One region of the Tardiphaga sp. 172_B4_N1_3 genome, then DNA from elsewhere that is predicted to be linked to it. Evidence: riboswitches for the same ligand, from Rfam matches in the RefSeq annotation. Region 1 holds a riboswitch; each other region holds the start of a gene.

Region 1 (5,097 bases):
ATGGCCGAGCGCCAGCATGTTGGTGAACCGCACGCTGGGGAAATCGCCCGGCAGTGTCGCATGCGCAGCATTGAACGCCGCCAGATCGCTGTCAGCCGCCGACAGCACGACGATATCGGCGGTGTCCTGCCCGAGATCGCGGGCGACGTCGCCATCGTCAATGCTGCCGGAGATATCGAGCTTCAGATGCATGCGGGTGAACCTGCGTTACCCGGCGAGTGCCTTTCGCACGGCGTCGCCGTCGAATCCCTTGAGGCCGATGACCACCAGATGCTCGGCCTGCATCACGTCCGGCCGGGCGAAGGCGAGTTCAACGCGGGCACCCACGGCCTGCACGACGATCGGAGCAGATTTATCGGCGATGCGGGCATGGCCCTTCACACGGAGGACGCCGTCGAGGCCAAGCGCGTCGCTGATGCGCGCACGCATCGCGTCGATGCTCGCAGCAGCGGTGGGTTTGACGACGATGCTGTCGAAGTCGTCATGGTCGTGTTCTTCTTCCTCGCCGTGATGGCCGACACGAGCGGCCATGTCATCTTCGGCTGCGGCATTGAGGCCGATCAGCACCGATGGCGCGAGATCGCCCTTGGAGCGCACGATGCTGACACCGGGGCGCAACACGGCTTTCAGCTTGGCTTCGATCTCGGCGAGCTTTTCTGGAGCGACGAGATCGCTTTTCGACAAAACCACCAGATCAGCGCAAGCGAGCTGGTCCTCGAACACTTCCTCGATGGGGTCGTCGTGTTCGACGCCTTCGTCCTTGGCGCGCTGTTCGGCAACAGCGTCTTCGTCCAGCGTGACACGGCCTTCAGAGAGCGCCAGTGCGTCGACGACAGTGACGACGCCATCGACAGTGGCGCGAGTCTTCACCGCTGGCCAGGCAAAGGCCTTCAACAGCGGCTGCGGCAGCGCGAGGCCGGAGGTCTCGATGACGATGGCATCGAGTGGACGCTCGCGCGACAGCAGCTTATCCATGGTCGGCACGAAGTCGTCGGCGACGGTGCAGCAGATGCAGCCATTGGTAAGCTCGACGATATCGCCGGGCGCACAGGCCCTTGCCGCGCATTCCTCGACCAGACCGCCATCGAAACCGGCATCGCCGAATTCGTTGACGATCACGGCGATGCGGCGGCCATCGGCCTGGGTCAGCAGCGAGCGCAGCAGCGTGGTCTTGCCGGCGCCGAGAAATCCGGTGAGGACGGTGACGGGAACGCGGGACATTCAATTCTCCTGGGAACGCTTGAGCCAGAGCGGAAGTCCGGCTGCGATGAAAGCAACATTCGGCACGGCGGCCGCGATGATCTGGTTGAGCCGCCCCTGCGCATCGCGAAAAGCGCGTCCAAGTGGCGTCTCCGGCACGAGACCGAGGCCGACCTCGTTGGACACGAACACGATTGGATAGCGCGAGACATCGAGGAAGCGCACCAGGCGCTTGGCTTCGATTTCCGGATCGCGCTCGGCAAACATCAGGTTCGACAGCCACAGTGTCAGGCAATCCACCAGCACAACGCGCCCGACCGTGGCCTCACGCGTCAGCGCATCGACCAGCGCCAGCGGCTCTTCCACGGTGATCCAGCCTTCGCCGCGCTGCTTGCGATGCTGCGCGATGCGGGCATGCATCTCGTCGTCACCGGCCGTCGCAGTGGCCAGATAGATTTTCGTCAGGCCGATGCCATCGACCAGCTTTTCGGCGAAGGACGACTTGCCCGAGCGCGCACCACCCAGCACCAACGTGGTAGAGGTCGCGGTCATTTCGGCGCACGCCCATCTTCAGGCGACCAACGCATCGGCGGCACGCGCGCGACCATGCCCTTGCGCAGCACCTCGGCGCGCTCGCGCCATGGCACCAGGCCGTAGTCGGCCTTCTGATAGGACTCCACGAAAGACACCAGCGCCGCGCTGCCGCTATCTGTCTGCAGGTCGCCGAACAGGAACGTGTAGCCATCAGGGCTCGTCACCGCGACGGTTGCTGGCCGCTTGCAGACGCTGAGACACTGCACAGGACGCACCATCACGGCGGCATCGCCATCGCCGAGCGCGGCCTTCACCGCATCGAACATGTCCGGCCCGACGATCGTGCCGGTTTCGGCGGCCTTGCAGCTGATGCACACACTCACGACAACGGGACCAGCCGGCACGGGGCGCGGCGGTTCGACCGAAATTTGTTCGCCAGAGATATCGGCGCTGTCGTGATCCATTACGTGCTCAGTTCATGCCCTCGCGGGCCTACGAGCTTTGTTGGATCGCGCCGACAGCATGGCCGTCGGTTCGCTCCCGTCCGGTGCACCCCGCCCCGACGACGCCTCCAAAGCACAGTTCGTGATGGCAGGTCTCCTGGCTTGCGAGTCACAGCCTGTTGCCGCCTTCCCAAGAATTCTGAAGAATTCCCAGTGGCACCGGCGCGGGCTCGTCGCTTACAGTTGCGGGGGCAGCGCCGGCCTCAAACCGGCTTCCCTATTCACCTTCCACGCGGAAGGACCATCGCAAAAGACGCTAGCTGCCGGGTGCGCCGGGGTCAACCGCGCCGACGGACTGTCGCCCGGACCTGTTGACCTTGCAGGTCGTCTTGCGTCAGTTAGGCCGCGAAAAGGAACCCTATGTCCGCCCATTCCCAGCCCTTGTGGCAACCGCCCGCCATTGCGCCTGTTGACCCGCAGATCGCGGCAGGCATCCGTGCCGTCATCGACGGCAAGGCCAAGCCGCCGGGGTCGCTGGGGAGAATCGAGGACCTGGCGCTGCAGCTCGGCATGATCCGGCATCCGGGCGAGCCCCGCGGCGACAATGCCGTGCTCCTGGTCTTCGCGGGGGATCACGGACTCGTAGCCGAAGGCGTGTCGCAATATCCGTCGGCGGTCACGGTCGCGATGGTGACGACCTATCTGGCCGGCCGCGCCACGGCCAATGCTTTCGCCGCGGCCAATGACATCGATGTGCGCGTGATCGACATCGGCGTCGCCGCCGAGCTGCCGGTGCACCCGAAGCTGATCGACGCCAAGGTTCGCATGGGTACGGCGAATGCCGCGCGCGAGCCAGCGATGACGGCAGAGCACGCGGCCGATGCGCTGACGCGCGGCTTCAGAATCGCTGTCGGTGAGATCAAGGCCGGCGCAGACATCATCGCGCTCGGCGAGATGGGAATTGGCAACACGGCCTCCTCGGCACTGGTGGTTCATCGACTCGCACCGGCACCCCTGGATGATTGTATCGGCGTTGGCGCCGGGCAGGATGATGCCGGCATGGCGCGCAAGCGCGCGGCGATCACGAAGGCGGCAGCGCGCAGCGACGCAACTGCGCCGCTGGATGTGCTTGCCGAATTCGGCGGACTGGAAATCGCGGGCATGGCCGGAGCGATCCTCGGCGCAGCTTCGCAACGGCGGCCGGTGATCATCGACGGCTTCATCTCCAGCGCCGCGGCACTGCTCGCCGTTCGCCTGTGCCCGGCTGCACGCGACTACTGCGTCTTCGCACACCGCTCGGCCGAACGCGGCCATGACATCGTGCTGAACGCGCTCGATGCCAAGCCGCTACTCGATCTCGGCTTGCGGCTCGGTGAAGGCACCGGCGCGCTGCTTGCGGTGCCGTTGGTCCGTGCTGCGGCGCGCATGCTGACCGACGTCGCCAGCCTCGACGACGTGCTGGCCGGAAAGATCTAGATGAGGCCGGATCCGCATCTTTTGAATGCGATCCGTTTCCTGACGGTGCTGCCGGTACCGGCAACTATCGACGCGCAAGGGCCTGACTGGCTTGCGCGTGCAATGAAGTATTTTCCGGTGGTCGGCGCCGGCATCGGCGCTGCATCCGCAATCGTGTTTCTCGTTGCCGGCGAATTCTGGTCACCGCTGATTTCCGCCCTGCTGGCGATCACGACAAGCATCGCTCTGACCAGCGCGCTGCATGAAGACGGCCTGGCCGACACAGCTGACAGCTTCGGCGGGGGCTGGACCGTCGAGAAGCGCCTTGCGATCATGAAGGACAGCCGCATCGGCACCTACGGGGCGCTCGCACTTTGCCTGGGCACGGCGCTGCGTATCGCGGCCCTCGCCATATTACCACTGTGGGCAGGTGCGGCAGCGCTGATCGCCGTCCACGCCGCAGCACGCGCCATGCCGGCCTTCGTGATGAACCGCCTGCCCTATAGCGGCGATACCAGCGCGATGAAGGTCACTTACGCCGAGGCGCCCGTGCGATTTGAGGAATCGTTGTTTGCACTTGTTGTGGTCGTGCTTGCGGCGATCCCGCTGATGCTCATCTCGGTCGTATCGCTTTTTGCGGGTCTTCTGCTCGGCGCAGCGCTCGCCGCACTGCTCGCACTCTGGTCGCGTCGTCTGATCGGTGGTTACACCGGCGACGTGCTCGGTGCTGTGGAGCAACTATTCGAGATCGGCTTTCTGCTTGGTGTCGCGGCCCTGATCAAATAGGCCAGTTCAACGGCAATCGATAAGGCTCACCTTCAAAAGCGTCCGCACCGCGGCCGATGCGTGCGATGGCTTCGACCATGCGGCCGTCGCGGCCAAGCTGTTCGTCGGCCAACTGCACCATCAATTTGTTTGGTGTCACGTAAGGAGAGCGTTTGCGGAGTTCATCTGCAATCGCCCCCTCGTAGCCGGGATTGCGATCGCAGGCGATGGCGTAAGCCGCAGCGCTGGAACGGCTGATACCTGCCCAGCAGTGAATGAGCATCGGGCGATCAGCGATGCTGCCGCGGCCGAATTGAAGAATGGCACCCATGACGTCGGCATCTGGCGCGATCAGGTCCGGCGTCACCTCGACGATATCGTGAAAAGTCAGTTCCACATGACGCTCACGCGCCAACCCGCTCCAGTCGCGCTCACTCGTTGTGGGCGACAGAAGGGTCAGCAGATCGAAGGCCGGCAGCGAGTCTGCCACAGCAGCAAGGCCTCCGAGCGAGCTCACATAGATCATTCGAACACCCTGCTCGCTGTCGTCAAATCCTTCCTCTCACCCACGGCGAATGGACCTTCTTCAACCTCATGCCGCTGCGATGTCGCTGATGCAAGGTCGGTTTCTTAATACCACCCCCGACCTTTTCGCACCTGCACCATCGCAAACAGAAGAAAATACACCAGTTAGAACAAC
Region 2 (5,097 bases), 2.0 Mb from region 1:
TTTGCCGACGATCTGGAAGCCGGCATTGGCCGACCAGTTCGCCGCAAAGGCCCAGGTTGCCCAGACGTTGGTGACGTTCTGCGGCACGTTGAACGGCACGTTGCCGGCGTAGTTCACAGCGATGCCGCCCACGTTCTGGATGAAATCGTCATATTTCGCGCGCACGAACGCGGTGTTGGCGTCGACGCGCCAGCCATAATCGAGCGCGACGCCGATCGAGGCCTCGATGCCACGCGAAGACTGCTGGCCCACCTGCACGACCCGTGTCAGTGTCGGGTCAGTTCGGTCCGGCGTCAGCAGGTTGTTCTTGACGATCTGATAGCCCGCCAGCGTCCACTCGCCACGGCCGCCCCAGAACGACTGCTTGACGCCGATCTCCACCTGTTTGCCGGTGGCCAGATCGAATTTGGCGTTGGCGTTGCTCGCCGTGATTAGGCCGCCCACAGGATCGGCTGCGACCGAATACTGGCCGTAAAAGGCCAGATCCTTGATCGGTGTGTAGACCACACCGGCGCGCCAACTGGTCGAAGAATAGTCCCGGCTGTAGCTGTTGGCGGCATTGCGAACGTCGGTCCGCTCGACGGTCGGTTGGTCCTGGCGAACGCCGGCGATCAAGGACAGTTGCTCGGTGACCGACAACCGGTTCTCGGCGAACACCGCGTACTGGTTGGTCACGCTGGAGAAGTCCGACGTGAGCGGATCGGGACTGAAGTACAGGCCAGGATTGAAATTGATGGCGTCGACCGACGACGATCCACCATAGGGCGAGTTGGTCGAGCGCTTGAAATCTATGCGGTTGACGTCGAAACCGGCGACGAATTCGTTGGCCATCCCGAGCACATGGCCCTTGAACGTGGCGTCGAAGCGGTCGCCGATCTGTTGCTGGTCGTGGAAGATTTCCAGATAGGTGCTGCGGTCGATCAGGCCGGTGGCCGGATTGAACGCATAATTTTCGAGCTCTTTCCAGTGCCGCTTGCTGTACAGGTAGTACAACGTGTTGCGGATCGAGATGCCGTCGGCCACTTGCCACTCGGTCTTCACCTGATTCCAGCTATCCTGCCAGCGGATGGTGCTGTCGCCTACATTGTAGTTCTTGAAGCGCAGCGCCGGATCGAACTGGCCGTTGATCAACGGCGTGCCGAAATAGCGCATCGGCTGGCGATCGCCGTAGTCGGTCGAGATCGTCCAGACCACGTCTTCGGTCTGCTTGACCTGCACGGCAGCATGCAGCGCTATGTTCGAGCTGTTGCCGCGGTCGACCCAGCCGTCCGACATGTTGCCGGTGGCGGTGATGCGATAGGCGACGTCCTTGTTGATCGGACCGCCGCTGTCCACGGCGATGCGGCGTTCCATGTTGCTGTCGAGCGATATCTCGGCCTGATTGCGCGGAATCCATGATGGCATCTTCGAGATGATGTTGATCGCGCCGCCGACCGCGCCTTCGCCGAACATCACGGAGGCCGGACCGCGCAGCACCTCGATACGCTCGGTGGACCAGGTGTCGAACGGAAAGTTCACGGTGCCCGCGCCGACATAGAGCCGCGTGCCATCGAGCAGTATCTTCACCGAATCCGTGCCGGAGAAGCCGCGGGTGCTGTAGGCGACGCCGCCATTGCCCGGATCTCCGATGGCGGTGATGCCGGTGGCGTTCTGCGTCACCGCGTCGAGCACGTTCTGCTGGCCGCGTTCGGCCATGGTCTCGGCGGAGATCACCTCGACGCTGGCCGGCGTCTGCAGGCGCGTCAGGCCGAGGCGGCTGCCGGTGGATGTGGTGCCAGTGAGGTTGAGCGTCGGCGCTGCGAAGACGGGGCCTGTCGGCGTGGCAACCGGCGCGCCGGTATTGGCGGCGACATTGCGCTGCTGCCGCGAGCGCGCAGCGCGCGATGCATTGCCGTTCGTGGCGCGGCGTGCGCGTTGAGGTGTCGCTGACGGCTGAACGACAACAGGATCGAGCGTCTGGCTCGACTGTGAGGTTTGCGACCAGCTTTCGCTCGGACACAACAAGCAGGAGAGAGCAACAGAATAAAGAAAGGGAGTATGTCGCTTCAATGCAACGGGAGAAACGGAGGTCATGAACAGGACTCGCGGTTACGTGGCACGTCACCGCAAACCAAGTCGCCCCGCCGCTTTCAAACAGGCAGTGTGACTTCCACCAGGACACCCCGCCCAATGTGCTCGCGTGTGACCACGACTGGCGGCAGGTCTCCTGGCTCGCGGGTCAGTGCCTGTCGCCGCCTTCCCAGGTGAACACCCAGTGGCTCTTGGCGCAGGCTCGCCGCTTACAGTTGCGGGGGCAGCCGCGGAATCGGGGGATCCCCTCACCGCATTCCCTTTTGATCCCCGAAGGGAACCGTCGCGTTCACGTTAAGGTGAAATTTCCAAATGTGTCAATCAAGCTGCCAGCCATTCGCAACTTGCTTTGGCGGGTGTTGATATTGCGCATCACCTGTCATCGCAGCGTCAAGCGATCTGCCTAGAGCCACTGGTGCCAGAGCCAGGATCAGGAGTTCGCATGGCACTACGTTTATCCCGTCGTCGCTTCCTCGCGCACTCAGCCGCAGCAGGCGCAAGCTTCCTTGCGATGCCCTATCTCAGCCGCGCCGCCGATCGCCCGGTGGTGTCACATGGCATTCAGTCCGGCGATGTCGGGACGAACAGCGGCAAGATCTGGTCGCGCGCGGATCGGCCGGCGCAGATGATGGTGGAAGTCGCCACCACCGAATCCTTCAGCAATGCGCGCATGTTGCCGCCGATGGCGGCGCTGCCCGAAACCGATTTCACGGCGAAGCTGCTGCTCGACAATCTGCCCGCGGGACAGGACATCTTCTACCGCGTCAAATTCCGCGATCTCTCGCATACCGACATCGTTGGCGAGCCGGTCATCGGTCGCTTCCGCACCGCGCCAGCTGATCGCCGCGATGTGTCTTTCGTTTGGGGCGGCGATGTCGCAGGCCAAGGCTGGGGCATCAACGCCGAGGATGGCGGCATGGTCACCTATGCCACCATGCGCAAGCATAATCCGGATTTCCTGATCCATTCCGGCGATACGATCTACGCCGACGGCCCGATCCTGCCTGAAGCAAAATTGCCGGATGGCACGATCTGGAAGAACACCATCACGGTGCCGGAGAAGGCGAAGGTCGCCGAAACGCTCGATGAATTCCGCGCCGCGCACAAATACAATCTGCTCGACGATAATGTCCGCGCCTTCAATGCGCAGGTGCCGATCTTCGGCCAGTGGGACGATCACGAGGTCACCAACAACTGGTCTTCATCGAAGCAGTTGCCCGCGTCCTACAAGGAGCGCGACGTCACGCTGCTGGCGGCTCGCGGTGCGCGTGCCTTTCACGAGATGTATCCGATCTCGATCAATCCGAACGAGCCTGGCCGCGTCTATCGTACGCTGAATTACGGCCCGCATCTCGATGTCTTCATGCTGGACGAGCGCAGCTATCGTGGGCCCAACGGCCCGAACCTGCAGGAGAGCTATGGTCCCGATGCGTATTTCGTCGGTCCGGAGCAGATGGCCTGGCTGAAGCGCGCATTGATGGCCTCGAAGGCGACCTGGAAGGTCATCGCCTCGGATATGCCGATCGGCCTCGTCGTCTATGACAACGCCGCCGACAAAACCGGGTCTGAGGCCATCGCGCAGGGCGACGGACCAGTGCGGGGCCGCGAGCTGGAAATCGCCGATATCCTGCGCTTCATCAAATCGGCCGGTATCCGCAACACGGTCTGGCTGACCGCCGACGTGCATTACACGGCGGCGCATTACTACAATCCGGAAAAGGCGCAGTTTCAGGATTTCGAGCCGTTCTGGGAGTTCGTTTCGGGCCCGTTTCACGCCGGAACTTTCGGGCCGGCGGCGCTCGACAATACCTTCGGTCCTGAGGTCCGTTTCGTGAAGGCGCCGGGGCCCGATAAGCAGAATTTGCCCCCGTCGGCCGGCATGCAGTTCTTCGGTCACGTCAAAATCGACGGCCAAAGCGGCCAAATGACCGTTACCCTGCGGGATCGGGCCGATATGGCCCTTTGGGCCACGGTTCTGGACCCGAAATTGGGCTAACCATTTGGCAGATTCGCATTGTTTTTCGGCGATTTCCCCCTATATTGCGCCGCAACGCGTCCGAGTACCCGGCCCCTTCTGGCCGGGTTTGCTTTTGGAGGGATTGCCCCAGCGCGTTTTCAGACGAGGCAGTTATCGAACGCGCTCGAGCGCAAGGCATAAGCCTTTTGTTGTCGAGCATGTCTTGTTGAACCCGCTCAAGGGCACCCAGACCGTAACCAGAAGAAGACCTATGAACCTTCGCAACATTGCTATCATCGCCCACGTTGACCACGGCAAAACCACTCTCGTGGACAAGCTGCTGCAGCAGTCGGGCACGTATCGCGACAATCAGCGCGTCCAGGAACGCGCGATGGATTCGAACGACATCGAAAAAGAGCGCGGCATCACCATTCTCGCCAAGTGCACCTCGGTGCTGTGGGATGAAGTCCAGATCAACATCGTCGACACCCCGGGCCACGCTGACTTCGGCGGCGAAGTCGAACGCATCCTGTCGATGGTCGATGGCGTGATCGTGCTCGTCGACGCCGCTGAAGGCCCGATGCCGCAGACCAAGTTCGTGGTCGGCAAGGCGTTGAAGCTCGGCCTCAAGCCGATCGTCGCCATCAACAAGGTCGACCGTCAGGACGCCCGCATCACCGAAGTCGTCAACGAAGTGTTCGACCTGTTCGCAGCGCTCGACGCCACCGACGACCAGCTCGATTTCCCGATTCTGTACGGATCGGGCCGCAACGGCTGGATGGCCGACAGCCCGGATGCGTCGCATGACGTCGGCATGAAGCCGCTGTTCGATCTCGTCATCAAGCATGTCGCGCCGCCGGTGGTAGAAGAAGGTGCGTTCCGCATGCTCGGCACCATCCTCGAAGCCAACCCCTATCTCGGCCGTATCATCACCGGCCGTATCTCGGCGGGCTCGGTAAAGCCGAACCAGGCTGTCAAGGTGCTGTCGCGTGACGGTAAGGTCGTCGAAACCGGCCGTATCACCAAGATCCTGGCCTTCCGCGGCCTCGAGCGCCAGCCGGTGGAACTCG
Region 3 (5,097 bases), 1.7 Mb from region 1:
CGCGCATGCCTCGGTCAATGCCAGCAAGTCCGTCGCCGGCCGCCTCAAGCTGGTCGAGATCCATCGCGAGGATATTGAAAGTCTGCCCGCCCTGATGGAACAGATCCGCGCCTCGGATTTCTATTTCATCGTGTTCTGCGATGATCTTTCTTTCGACGGCAACGATGCGTCCTACAAATCGCTGAAAGCCGTATTGGAAGGCGGCATCGAAGGCCGGCCGGACAACGTGATCCTCTATGCGACCTCGAACCGCCGCCATCTGCTGGCGCGCGAGATGATCGAGAACGAACGCTCGACCGCGATCAATCCCGGCGAAGCGGTCGAAGAGAAGGTGTCGCTGTCGGATCGTTTCGGCCTCTGGCTCGGCTTCCACAAATGCAGCCAGGACGAATATCTCGACATGGTGCGCGGCTATTGCAGCCACTACGGCCTCAAGACCGACGCCGAGCTCGAGCGAGACGCATTGGAATGGTCGACCACCCGTGGCTCCCGCTCAGGTCGCGTGGCCTGGCAGTTCGTGCAGGAGCTCGCAGGACGCCTGGGCGTGAAGCTGGCCCCAAAGTAAAGACAAGTGCCGCCCCGTCATGACAACGGGACGGCATTCGACTCGCCCTAGGCGAGGCTTCGCAACTCACGTGCCGCCGCGACCATATTCACGAGCGCAGGCCGCACCTCCTCCCATTTGCGGGTCTTCAGCCCGCAATCGGGATTGATCCAGAGCTGGGAGTCCGCCAGCCGCTGCCGTGCAAGCTTGAGCAGATCGACCATATCGCGCGTTTCAGGCACCCGCGGCGAGTGGATGTCGTAAACGCCCGGACCTATCTCGTTCGGGTACTTGTAGGTCCTGAATGCATCGAGCAGTTCCATCTTCGACCGTGACGTTTCGATGGAGATCACGTCGGCGTCCATGGCACCGATCGCATCGATGATGTCGTTGAACTCCGAATAGCACATGTGCGTATGGATCTGTGTGTCATCCCGCACGCCTGACGAACAGATGCGGAAGCTCTCCACGGCCCAATCGAGATAGGACTTCCATTCCGATTTGCGCAGCGGAAGCCCTTCACGGAGTGCCGCTTCGTCGATCTGGATCATACCGGCGCCAGCCTTTTCCAGATCGAGCACCTCATCGCGTATCGCGAGCGCGATCTGGCGACACGCGACTTCGCGGGGAATGTCGTCACGCACGAATGACCAGTTCAGAATCGTGACGGGCCCTGTCAGCATCGCCTTCATCGGCCGCTCGGTGAGCGACTGCGAGTACTGCCACCATTCGACTGTCATCGGATGCGGCCGGGACACGTCGCCGAACAGCACAGGTGGCCGCACGCAGCGGGAACCGTAGGACTGCACCCAGCCGTATTTGGTGAAGGCGAAGCCGGCGAGCTGTTCGCCAAAATACTGCACCATGTCGTTGCGCTCGAACTCGCCATGCACCAGCACGTCGAGACCGATGTTCTCCTGCCAGCGCACTGCCCTCGCCGTTTGGTTCTGCAGGAACGTCTTGTAGGCGGCATCGCTGAGCGTGCCCCTAACATGGGCCCCGCGAGCGTTTCTCACTTCCGCGGTCTGCGGAAACGAGCCGATGGTCGTGGTCGGAAATGCCGGCAGCTTGAAGCGCCGATGCTGCTCGCTCGTGCGCGTGGCAAAATCGCTGCTGCGACGACGCATAGTCGCATCAACAGAAGCGACGCGTTTGGTGACAGCAAGATCGTGGATCTTCGACGATGCGACCCGCGCGGCTGCCGCCGCATCCGACGCAGCGAGCTTTGCGGCGACATCCGCGCGACTGCCAGCCAAGGCGGATCCGAGCGCCGCCAGTTCCTCCATTTTCTGGACTGAAAAGGCCAGCCAGCTTTTGACGTCCGGATCGAGATCAGTCTCAAGGCTGAGATCGATCGGCACATGTAGCAGCGAGCAGGACGGCGCGAGCTCAACGCGATCCCTCCCCAGGAGATCGACCATGGGCTCCAACCCATCGAGCAGACTGGACAAATCGGACCGCCAGATATTGCGGCCATCGATCACGCCCAGCGAGAGGATCATGTCCTTCCGCGCCTTCGCAGCGACTTCATCGAACTGGTCCTGCGCGCGGACCAGATCGAGATGAAGCCCGGCGACGGGAAGCGACAGGGCCAGATCGAGGTTGTCGCCCAGCTCACCAAAATACGTGTTCAGCATGATCCTGAGTTGCGGAACCGCTTCGGCAAAAGCCGCATAAGTCTTTTGCAGCGCCTGCCGGGCGGGCGCGTCGAGATCGAGCACCAGACACGGCTCATCCAGTTGCACCCATTCGGCGCCGCTGTCGGCTAATTCCCCGAGCACCTCGACATAGACGGGCAGCAATCGATCGAGCAGCGTCACCGGGTCGAATGACGCATCCGCGCTCTTGGCCAGTTTGAGATAGGTCACGGGCCCAACCAGCACAGGTCGTGTCTGATAACCCAGCGATCTCGCCTCCTCGTACTCCTTGATCGGCTTGCGCGATGCGAGACTGAAGGTCTGATCCTGCGCCAGTTCAGGCACCATGAAATGGTAGTTGGTATCAAACCATTTGGTCATCTCCTGTGCTGGTACGCCTTGCGACGTATCATGCGTATGAGAGCCGTGCGTGCAGGCCTCGTCATGCGCATCGCCTTGTGATCCACGCGCCATGGCAAAGTAGGTCGCGAAGGAAACGTCTCCTCCCTTCCAGCCATAGACCTTCGGAATGGCGCCTACCATGACGCTGGTATCGAGTACCTGATCGTAGAATGAGAAGTCGTTCGACGGCATAACCGTGATCCCGAGCGACTTCTGACGTGCCCAGTTTGCGGCACGCAGCCCGACGCCGACATCGATCAGCGCATTCTCGTCGATTGCACCGGACCAATAGCTTTCCAGCGCCATCTTGAGCTCACGCCGCGGACCGATCCGTGGCGTTCCCAACGTAGCAACAGGAAGCGAGGACGTAGATTTGGCAGAAGACTTGGAAGAAGTAGACTTTGACACAGTAGACATGGCTTAACCCCAATGATTGGGGGCAAAAGGCCAAAGTGACACGTCTGGATTCCACGACGGCAGTCGCGGAATCGCAACCGCACCACCGGGACACCCCGCCCGAGGACGTTTATGTTGTCGAGGCAGGTCTCCTGGCTTGCGGGTCAATGCTGCCGTCCGGCCTTCCCAAAACCTTTGCGGGTCTCAGTGACTTTAATGGACAGCGGCTCACCGCTTACAGTTGCGGGGGCAGCTCCGGCCTTGGCTTAACGCCTCACCGGCTTCCCTCTTAGCTTCGGGCAAACCTTCCCGAAGAACCACGACATGTCCACATATGGGCAACATCGCGCGGCAGTCAACCGAGCTTGCGCGCGCAAGCTGCCCACTCGCAGCAGCGCGTTGAAGACTCCGGAGCTGGAGTGGGCCGTAGCCCCGAGATCAAACGCATCAAGCCCGGCACGAGGCCGGGCTTGCTTAAATGCGAACTACACTTCGTGGATTGCGCTTACGCCCCGTTGAGGAACTGCAGCGGATCGACCGGCGACGAGCCCTTGCGGATCTCGAAGTGAAGCTGCGGCGAAGTAACCTCACCGGACTGGCCGGACTTGCCGATCACCTGACCGCGCTTGATGGTCTCGCCACGCTTCACCATCAGCTCACTCGCATGGGCATATGCGGTGACGTAGCCGTTGGAGTGACGAACGAGGACCAGATTGCCGTAACCCTTCAGCTCGTTGCCGGAATAGGCAACGACGCCATCTTCGGCAGCCTTGATCGGCGTGCCTTCCGGCACGGCGACGTTGATGCCGTCGTTGGACTTGCCATTGGTCTTGGCGCCGTAGCCTGTGACCACGCGGCCGCGCACCGGCCAACGGAACGTCGGCAAAGCGCCGGTTGCGTCAGCGGCTTTAGTCGGCGATTCCGGCGCGGTTTCTTCAGGCGTCGTCGTGGCACTTGCCAGGCGGGCCTTCTGTGCGGGTTCGGCAGACGCAACACGGGCCACGGCAGCGGACGTGACCGCGCCAGCCGGAGCGGCCGTCACGGCTGCGACGGGCGCAGCGAGCGGCGCGGCTACAGGAGCTGCGTTGGCCGTACGCGCACCGGGTACCGTGATCTTGGAGCCGAGCTTCAATTGGGCAGTCGGCGCCAGACCATTGGCGCGCGCGAGTTCGGCGACCGACACGTTGTTCCGACGCGAGATGCTCATCAGCGTATCGCCGCGATTGACGAAATGCGTGGTCGATGTGCCGACGGCAGGTTTGCTCGGAGCAGCAGCAACGGCCGGAGTTGCCGCGGCGCCCTGACGCGGAATGATCAGCGACTGGCCGGGCGACAGCGCGCGCGGCCCCTTGTAGCCATTGGCCTGCAGGATCGCAGCCGACGAGACGTTGTAGCGTTTCGCCAGACCATCGAGCGTATCGCTGGTGCCGACGATGATCGAGGTGCCGCCATCACGGGCAAGGCCGTTGGTCGCTGCAACCGAGCGCGGTGCCGTGGAGCCGGTGGTTTCGATCGGCGCACGTGCGGGCGGCGGCGTATACATACCGTTGCCGCCCCCGCTGACGGGAGCAGCCGATGCAACCGGACGGGCTGTCGGATAGGACTGCGGCGCCGAGATCGGCGGCGGCAAAGGCTGGGATTGATACTGCGGCTGCGGATTATAGGCCGGGCGCTGATACTGCGGCAGCTCCTGGCGCTCGACCGGCGCGCGCGGTGCTCGCTGCGGCACCGAGCCGGTGGTTTCGCCTTGCCAGCCAAAGCCACGGGACTGACCTGAGTCAAAATTTGGATTCTGAGATAGCCGTGTCTGCATGTCGGCGCTGCAGCCGGCAAAACCGATAGACATCAGCGCCAGCACCGCGACCTGCGGAGCGCGGCGCGAGTAAAGCAACTCGACAACGCTGGACATTGGTTACTCACTCATACGCAACAAACAACTGAATTGAGTAAACACCGTCTCCGTTACCAAGCCTTTAACCTTGCGACCAACACGTGACAGCCGTTCACGAACTTTTTTCAGAGTTCGCGCGCGATGCCCGGAAGTGCAGGCACGAAACGTACATCCACGAGCTCCTTTCGCTCCAATCCATCCCCGGTTTTGCGAATCCGGACCAGGGT
Region 4 (5,097 bases), 3.0 Mb from region 1:
GGATCGGGATGAAGGCGGGGGTTTTGGGAGCGGATGAGGTATCGGACCAGTCGAGCATAGGTGTTCCTTGCGTATTTGTTCGGCCCTCATGGTGAGGAGCCCGCTTCTTCAGCGGGCGTCTCGAACCATGAGCGTGGGGCCATCCTTCGAGACGCGGCCAAGAAGCCGCTCCTCAGGATGAGGTCAATGTGTTTGGCGCACCCTTACTGGCACGCCTCGCATTCGGGATTGTCGATCGAGCAGGCCATCGCGACATTCAACTCCGGCGCCGTGACGGATGACTGAACGAGGATCGGCGCACCTGCTGTCTTCGCTGCTGCGCCTGTTGCCGACACCGCGTTGAGCTTCCCGTCGGTGCCCTTCAGCGTCGACTTCTCCACATGCGTCGCGCTGCGCGAGCGCAGGTAGTAGGTCGTCTTCAATCCCAGCGTCCAGGCCAGGCGATAGAGCTGGTCGAGCTTCTTGCCTGAGGGATTGGCGATATAGAGATTGAGCGACTGCGCCTGATCGATCCACTTCTGACGGCGCGAGGCTGCCTCGATCAGCCACGCGCTGTCGATCTCGAATGAAGTCGCATAGAGCGCCTTGAGATCGTCGGGCACGCGATCGATCGATCCGACGCTGCCATCGAAATATTTCAGGTCGGAGACCATCACCTCGTCCCACAGGCCCCTCTTTTTCAGATCGCGCACAAGGAAGGCGTTCACCACCGTGAAATCGCCCGACATGTTCGATTTCACATAGAGGTTCTGATAGGCCGGCTCGATCGACTGCGCGACGCCGCAAATGTTGGAAATCGTCGCCGTCGGCGCAATCGCCATCACGTTGGAATTGCGCATGCCCGTCGTCCTCACACGGTCACGCAGACTGCTCCAGTCGAGCGTCGTGGAGCGGTCCATCTGCACACCACCGCGCGCCTCCGCAAGGATCTCGATGGAGTCGATCGGCAGGATGCCACGGCTCCACAGCGATCCGTCGAAGGACGGATAGCGGCCGCGCTCGGCGGCAAGATCCACCGATGCCGAGATCGAATGGAAGGCAATCGCCTCCATGCTGGTGTCGGCAAAGGCCACGGCCGCATCCGACGCCATCGCGATGCCCTGCGCCTGCAGTGCATCCTGGAAGCCCATCAGACCGAGACCGACCGGACGATGCTTGAGGTTGGAACGGCGCGCTTCCGGGATGGTGTAGAAATTGATGTCGATGACATTGTCGAGCATCCGCATCGCCGTGGTCACGGTACGCTTGAGCCTGATGTGATCGAGACCATCCTTGCCGATATGATTGAGCAGGTTGACCGAGCCGAGATTGCAGACCGCGACTTCATCGTCCGACGTATTCAGCGTGATTTCCGTGCAGAGATTCGACGAGTGGATGACGCCGGCATGCTGCTGCGGCGAGCGCAGATTGCAGGGATCCTTGAAGGTGATCCAGGGGTGGCCGGTCTCGAACACCATGGTCAGCATGCGGCGCCACAGGTCAGTCGCACGCACTGTCTTGAACACGCGGATCTCGCCGCGCGCAGCTTTTTCCTCATAGGCTGCGTAGCGCTCGGCAAACGGCTTGCCATAGAGATCGTGCAGTTCCGGCGTCTCGTCCGGCGAGAACAGCGTCCATTCGCCATCAAGCTCGACGCGCTGCATGAAAAGATCCGGCACCCAGTTGGCGGTGTTCATATCGTGGGTGCGGCGGCGGTCGTCGCCGGTGTTCTTGCGGAGATCGAGGAATTCCTCGATGTCGATGTGCCAGGTCTCGAGATAGGCGCAGACTGCGCCCTTGCGCTTGCCGCCCTGGTTGACGGCGATGGCCGTATCATTGGCGACCTTCAGGAATGGCACGACGCCCTGACTCTCGCCATTGGTGCCCTTGATATGCGCGCCGAGACCGCGCACCCGAGTCCAGTCATTGCCGAGACCACCGGAATATTTCGCCAGCAGCGCATTGTCCTTCACCGACTTGAAGATGCCGTCGAGATCGTCCGCCACCGTGGTGAGGAAGCAGGACGACAGCTGCGGCCGCTGCGTACCCGAATTGAACAGCGTCGGCGTCGAGGCCATGAAGTCGAACGACGACAGCAGATTGTAGAATTCGATGGCGCGGGCTTCGCGGTCGATCTCGCGCAGCGCGAGGCCCATGGCGACGCGCATGAAGAAGGCCTGCGGCAGTTCGATGCGATTGCCCTGCACATGCAGGAAGTAGCGGTCATAGAGCGTCTGCAATCCCAGGAACTGGAACTGAAGGTCCCCTTCCGGCTTTAGCGCGGCGGCGATGCGCTTGAGATCGAAGCGCGCGAGTTCGGGATCGAGCAGCTCGGCCGCAATGCCGGTCTTGATATAGGCGCCGAAATATTCAGCGTAGCGCGTGGTCATGTCGGCCTGCGACGCGTGGGTCGGCGTGGCCCCGACAAAGGACAGGACTTCGGTACGCAGTTTGTCGAGCAGCAGGCGGGCGCTGACAAAGGTGTAATTCGGCTCCTGCTCCACCAGCGTGCGCGCGGCCATGATGCCGGCCAGTGCCAGCTCATCCAGCGTGATGCCGTCATAGAGATTGCGGCGGGTTTCCTCGAGCACCGGGGCGGCATCGACGCCGTCAAGGCCGGCGCAGGCCTCGTTGACGATCAGCGCCAGACGCGCCGAATCGAGCGGGGCGCGGGTGCCGTTGGCGAGCGTGACATGCAGCACCGGTGCGGTGGAGACGAGCGCCGGCTTCGCGGCCAGTTCTTCGGCGCGGGTGCGAGCGCGCTCCTCGCGGTACAGCACATAGGCGCGCGCCACCTTGTGGTGCTCGCTGCGCATCAGCGCCAGTTCGACCTGATCCTGGACGTCCTCGATATGGAAGGTGCGGCCTTCACCGACGCGGCGCGTCAATGCAGCCACGACTTCGCCGGTCAGTTGTTCCACCGCCTCATGGACGCGGCGCGAGGCCGCTGCCGTGTGGCCCTCGACGGCCAGAAAGGCCTTGGTCATCGCGACGGAAATCTTGCTGCCGTCGAAGGGCGACACCGTGCCGTTGCGCCGGATGATCTGCATTGAGGGTTCGCGCGCAGGCGCAGCGAGCGTTTCCGGCGACAGTTGAATCAGCGGCGCATGAGCCGCATCGCGTCCGTTGGACAAAACAGAAGAGGAAGTAGGCATCGGCAAGACCCCGTGTGATGCATCAAGCAATGGGGGCTGGGGCCGAAAGGACGCTGCAAAATACACGGCGGAGATCCGCCGGCATTGCCTGCAAGCGACCGCTGGGACACCCCGCCCATGGACGTTCTGGTGTCGCGGCAGGTCTCCTGGCTCGCAGGTCAATGTCTGTTTCAGCCTTCCCGATGCTTGCGCATCAGTGACTTCAATCGAAACAGACTCACTGCTTACAGTTGCGGGGGCAGCGCCGGAATATGACGCAAAACAGCGTCTTTACCGGCTTCCCTCTTAGCCACCAAGTCTTGCGACCAGGCGGACCGTGACATCTACATTTGGTGTGACCCGCGGTGAAGTGTCAAGCGAGCATTGGCGCCGAACGCAACAAATTCGGTAGGGCTGTTGGTTCAGTGGACAACCGCTTGCGTGGCGGAAACCGCGGGGTCGTTGGCGGTTTCTGCACGATGCGATTCGTTGCCGCCGAGCACCGCGAAGCGCAGAACATCGTGATCAACCGATGGAGGATGCGATGCGCGACCTGATGACGACCACTGAAAGGATCAACTTCAGCGCTTTCGTAGAGCGAGCCGGTGCGCTCACGGCGTTCGAGACGAGGGATCAGATCGCCCGGCGCCGCCTCGACGAGATGCTGAACGAAGCGCTGATGGACAGCTTTCCTGCGAGCGATCCGATTTCTTCGCTGCAACTCGCCTGAGCAGAATCAGACCGCGCGAAAGCTGGCCCGATACTGGCTGGGCGTCAGGCCCAGCCGTCGCACGAAGACCTGACGCATATGTTCGGCGGTGGTGAAACCGGATTCATAGGCCACGACCTTGAGCGGCAGATCGCTGCCTTCGAGGCGGTTGCGTGCCGTGTCGATCCGGGCGCCCTCGACAAAATCTGCCGGCGTCATTTTGGTCTCGAGCTTGAACACCCGCGCGAAGGTGCGCGCGCTCATGCCCGCCACATCGGCCAGTTCATCCACGCTGTGTGCGTCACGCAGATGCGCCATCACATGGGCATGGACTCGCGCGATCGGCGAGTCCGGCTCGGCCGGCGGTACCAGATAGGGACTGAATTGCGACTGGCCACCCTGGCGCTGCGCCACCACAACCAGACGCTTGGCTACGGCCAGCGCGACATCCGCGCCATGATCTTCCTGGACCAGTGCGAGACCGAGATCGATCCCTGCGGTGACGCCGGCCGACGTCACCAGCGCGCCATCGCGGCTATAGATGCGATCGAACTCCACATGCGCCTTGGGGAAACGCAACGCCAATAGCGGCGCATTCTGCCAGTGCGTCGTCACAGTCTTGTCGTCGAGCAGGCCTGCATGGCCGAGCGCGAATGCCCCGGTGCACACCGAACCGTAACGCCCCGCTTGGAGCGCCGCATTGGCCAGCCACTCTGTAAGCTGCGGGTCGGGCTCTGCCGTCGGCAGCCCAGACCCGCCGGCCACCAGAACCAGATCCCAGGGCTTGTCCGCATCACTGAACGCCAGATCGGCCGATATCCGCAAACCGTTCGATGCACGCAGCGGCGCGCAGTCTGCAGCGACAAGTGTGATGTCGTAGCCGTCGCCCGGCGCAACGAAGCCATTGGCCTCCATGAACACATCAAGCGGACCGGCTACGTCCAGCGACTGGACGCCCGGAAAGATCGCAAGAGCAACGGTCTTCATGGTGATGCTTCATTCCGACGGCGAGGAAAGGCCCAAGTCAATCTGAATAGATAGTCGTCTTGCGGCAGGAAATCACGGGCGAATGGCAGCTTTGCAGGGCGCGGCGCGATTGCGAGGACACCGCCCGCCGGCGACAACGGATGCATCACCCCCCCCGCAAGGAGCATCTCATGAGCAAAACCATCGCCGGCATCAAAGTGCCCGACAGCGCCCTCGCCCGCCAGGTCGATCAGCTGGTGCGCGACACCGAAAGCGATCTTCTGTATCATCATTCCAATCGGGTTTTCC

What was found. A riboswitch is a leader RNA that binds a small molecule or an ion and turns the genes downstream of it on or off. The one in region 1 is predicted to bind cobalamin.
Region 2: linked by a shared signal. The riboswitch ahead of AB7783_RS24205 (TonB-dependent receptor) and the one ahead of AB7783_RS14915 (DUF1636 family protein) in region 1 are both predicted to bind cobalamin.
Region 3: linked by a shared signal. The riboswitch ahead of metE (5-methyltetrahydropteroyltriglutamate--homocysteine S-methyltransferase) and the one ahead of AB7783_RS14915 (DUF1636 family protein) in region 1 are both predicted to bind cobalamin.
Region 4: linked by a shared signal. The riboswitch ahead of AB7783_RS29110 (ribonucleoside-diphosphate reductase subunit alpha) and the one ahead of AB7783_RS14915 (DUF1636 family protein) in region 1 are both predicted to bind cobalamin.

The regions. Positions count from the first base shown of each region.
Region 1 covers NZ_CP197238.1:3,146,607-3,151,703, forward strand. Annotated here, with positions in the region: gene cobN (cobaltochelatase subunit CobN) at 1-192, opposite strand, end outside; gene cobW (cobalamin biosynthesis protein CobW) at 208-1,221, opposite strand; gene cobU (bifunctional adenosylcobinamide kinase/adenosylcobinamide-phosphate guanylyltransferase) at 1,222-1,752, opposite strand; gene AB7783_RS14915 (DUF1636 family protein) at 1,749-2,198, opposite strand; cobalamin riboswitch at 2,308-2,498, opposite strand; gene cobT (nicotinate-nucleotide--dimethylbenzimidazole phosphoribosyltransferase) at 2,598-3,653, shown strand; gene cobS (adenosylcobinamide-GDP ribazoletransferase) at 3,654-4,418, shown strand; gene AB7783_RS14930 (tyrosine phosphatase family protein) at 4,411-4,923, opposite strand.
Region 2 covers NZ_CP197238.1:5,099,488-5,104,584, forward strand. Annotated here, with positions in the region: gene AB7783_RS24205 (TonB-dependent receptor) at 1-2,004, opposite strand, end outside; cobalamin riboswitch at 2,180-2,368, opposite strand; gene AB7783_RS24210 (alkaline phosphatase D family protein) at 2,513-4,066, shown strand; gene typA (translational GTPase TypA) at 4,299-5,097, shown strand, end outside.
Region 3 covers NZ_CP197238.1:1,459,591-1,464,687, reverse strand. Annotated here, with positions in the region: gene AB7783_RS06625 (ATP-binding protein) at 1-565, shown strand, start outside; gene metE (5-methyltetrahydropteroyltriglutamate--homocysteine S-methyltransferase) at 613-3,000, opposite strand; cobalamin riboswitch at 3,105-3,316, opposite strand; gene AB7783_RS06615 (peptidoglycan DD-metalloendopeptidase family protein) at 3,485-4,888, opposite strand; gene AB7783_RS06610 (protein-L-isoaspartate(D-aspartate) O-methyltransferase) at 4,996-5,097, opposite strand, start outside.
Region 4 covers NZ_CP197238.1:6,171,996-6,177,092, reverse strand. Annotated here, with positions in the region: gene AB7783_RS29115 (ribonucleotide-diphosphate reductase subunit beta) at 1-58, opposite strand, end outside; gene AB7783_RS29110 (ribonucleoside-diphosphate reductase subunit alpha) at 204-3,134, opposite strand; cobalamin riboswitch at 3,254-3,468, opposite strand; gene AB7783_RS29105 (hypothetical protein) at 3,658-3,843, shown strand; gene AB7783_RS29100 (GlxA family transcriptional regulator) at 3,850-4,815, opposite strand; gene AB7783_RS29095 (HD domain-containing protein) at 4,980-5,097, shown strand, end outside.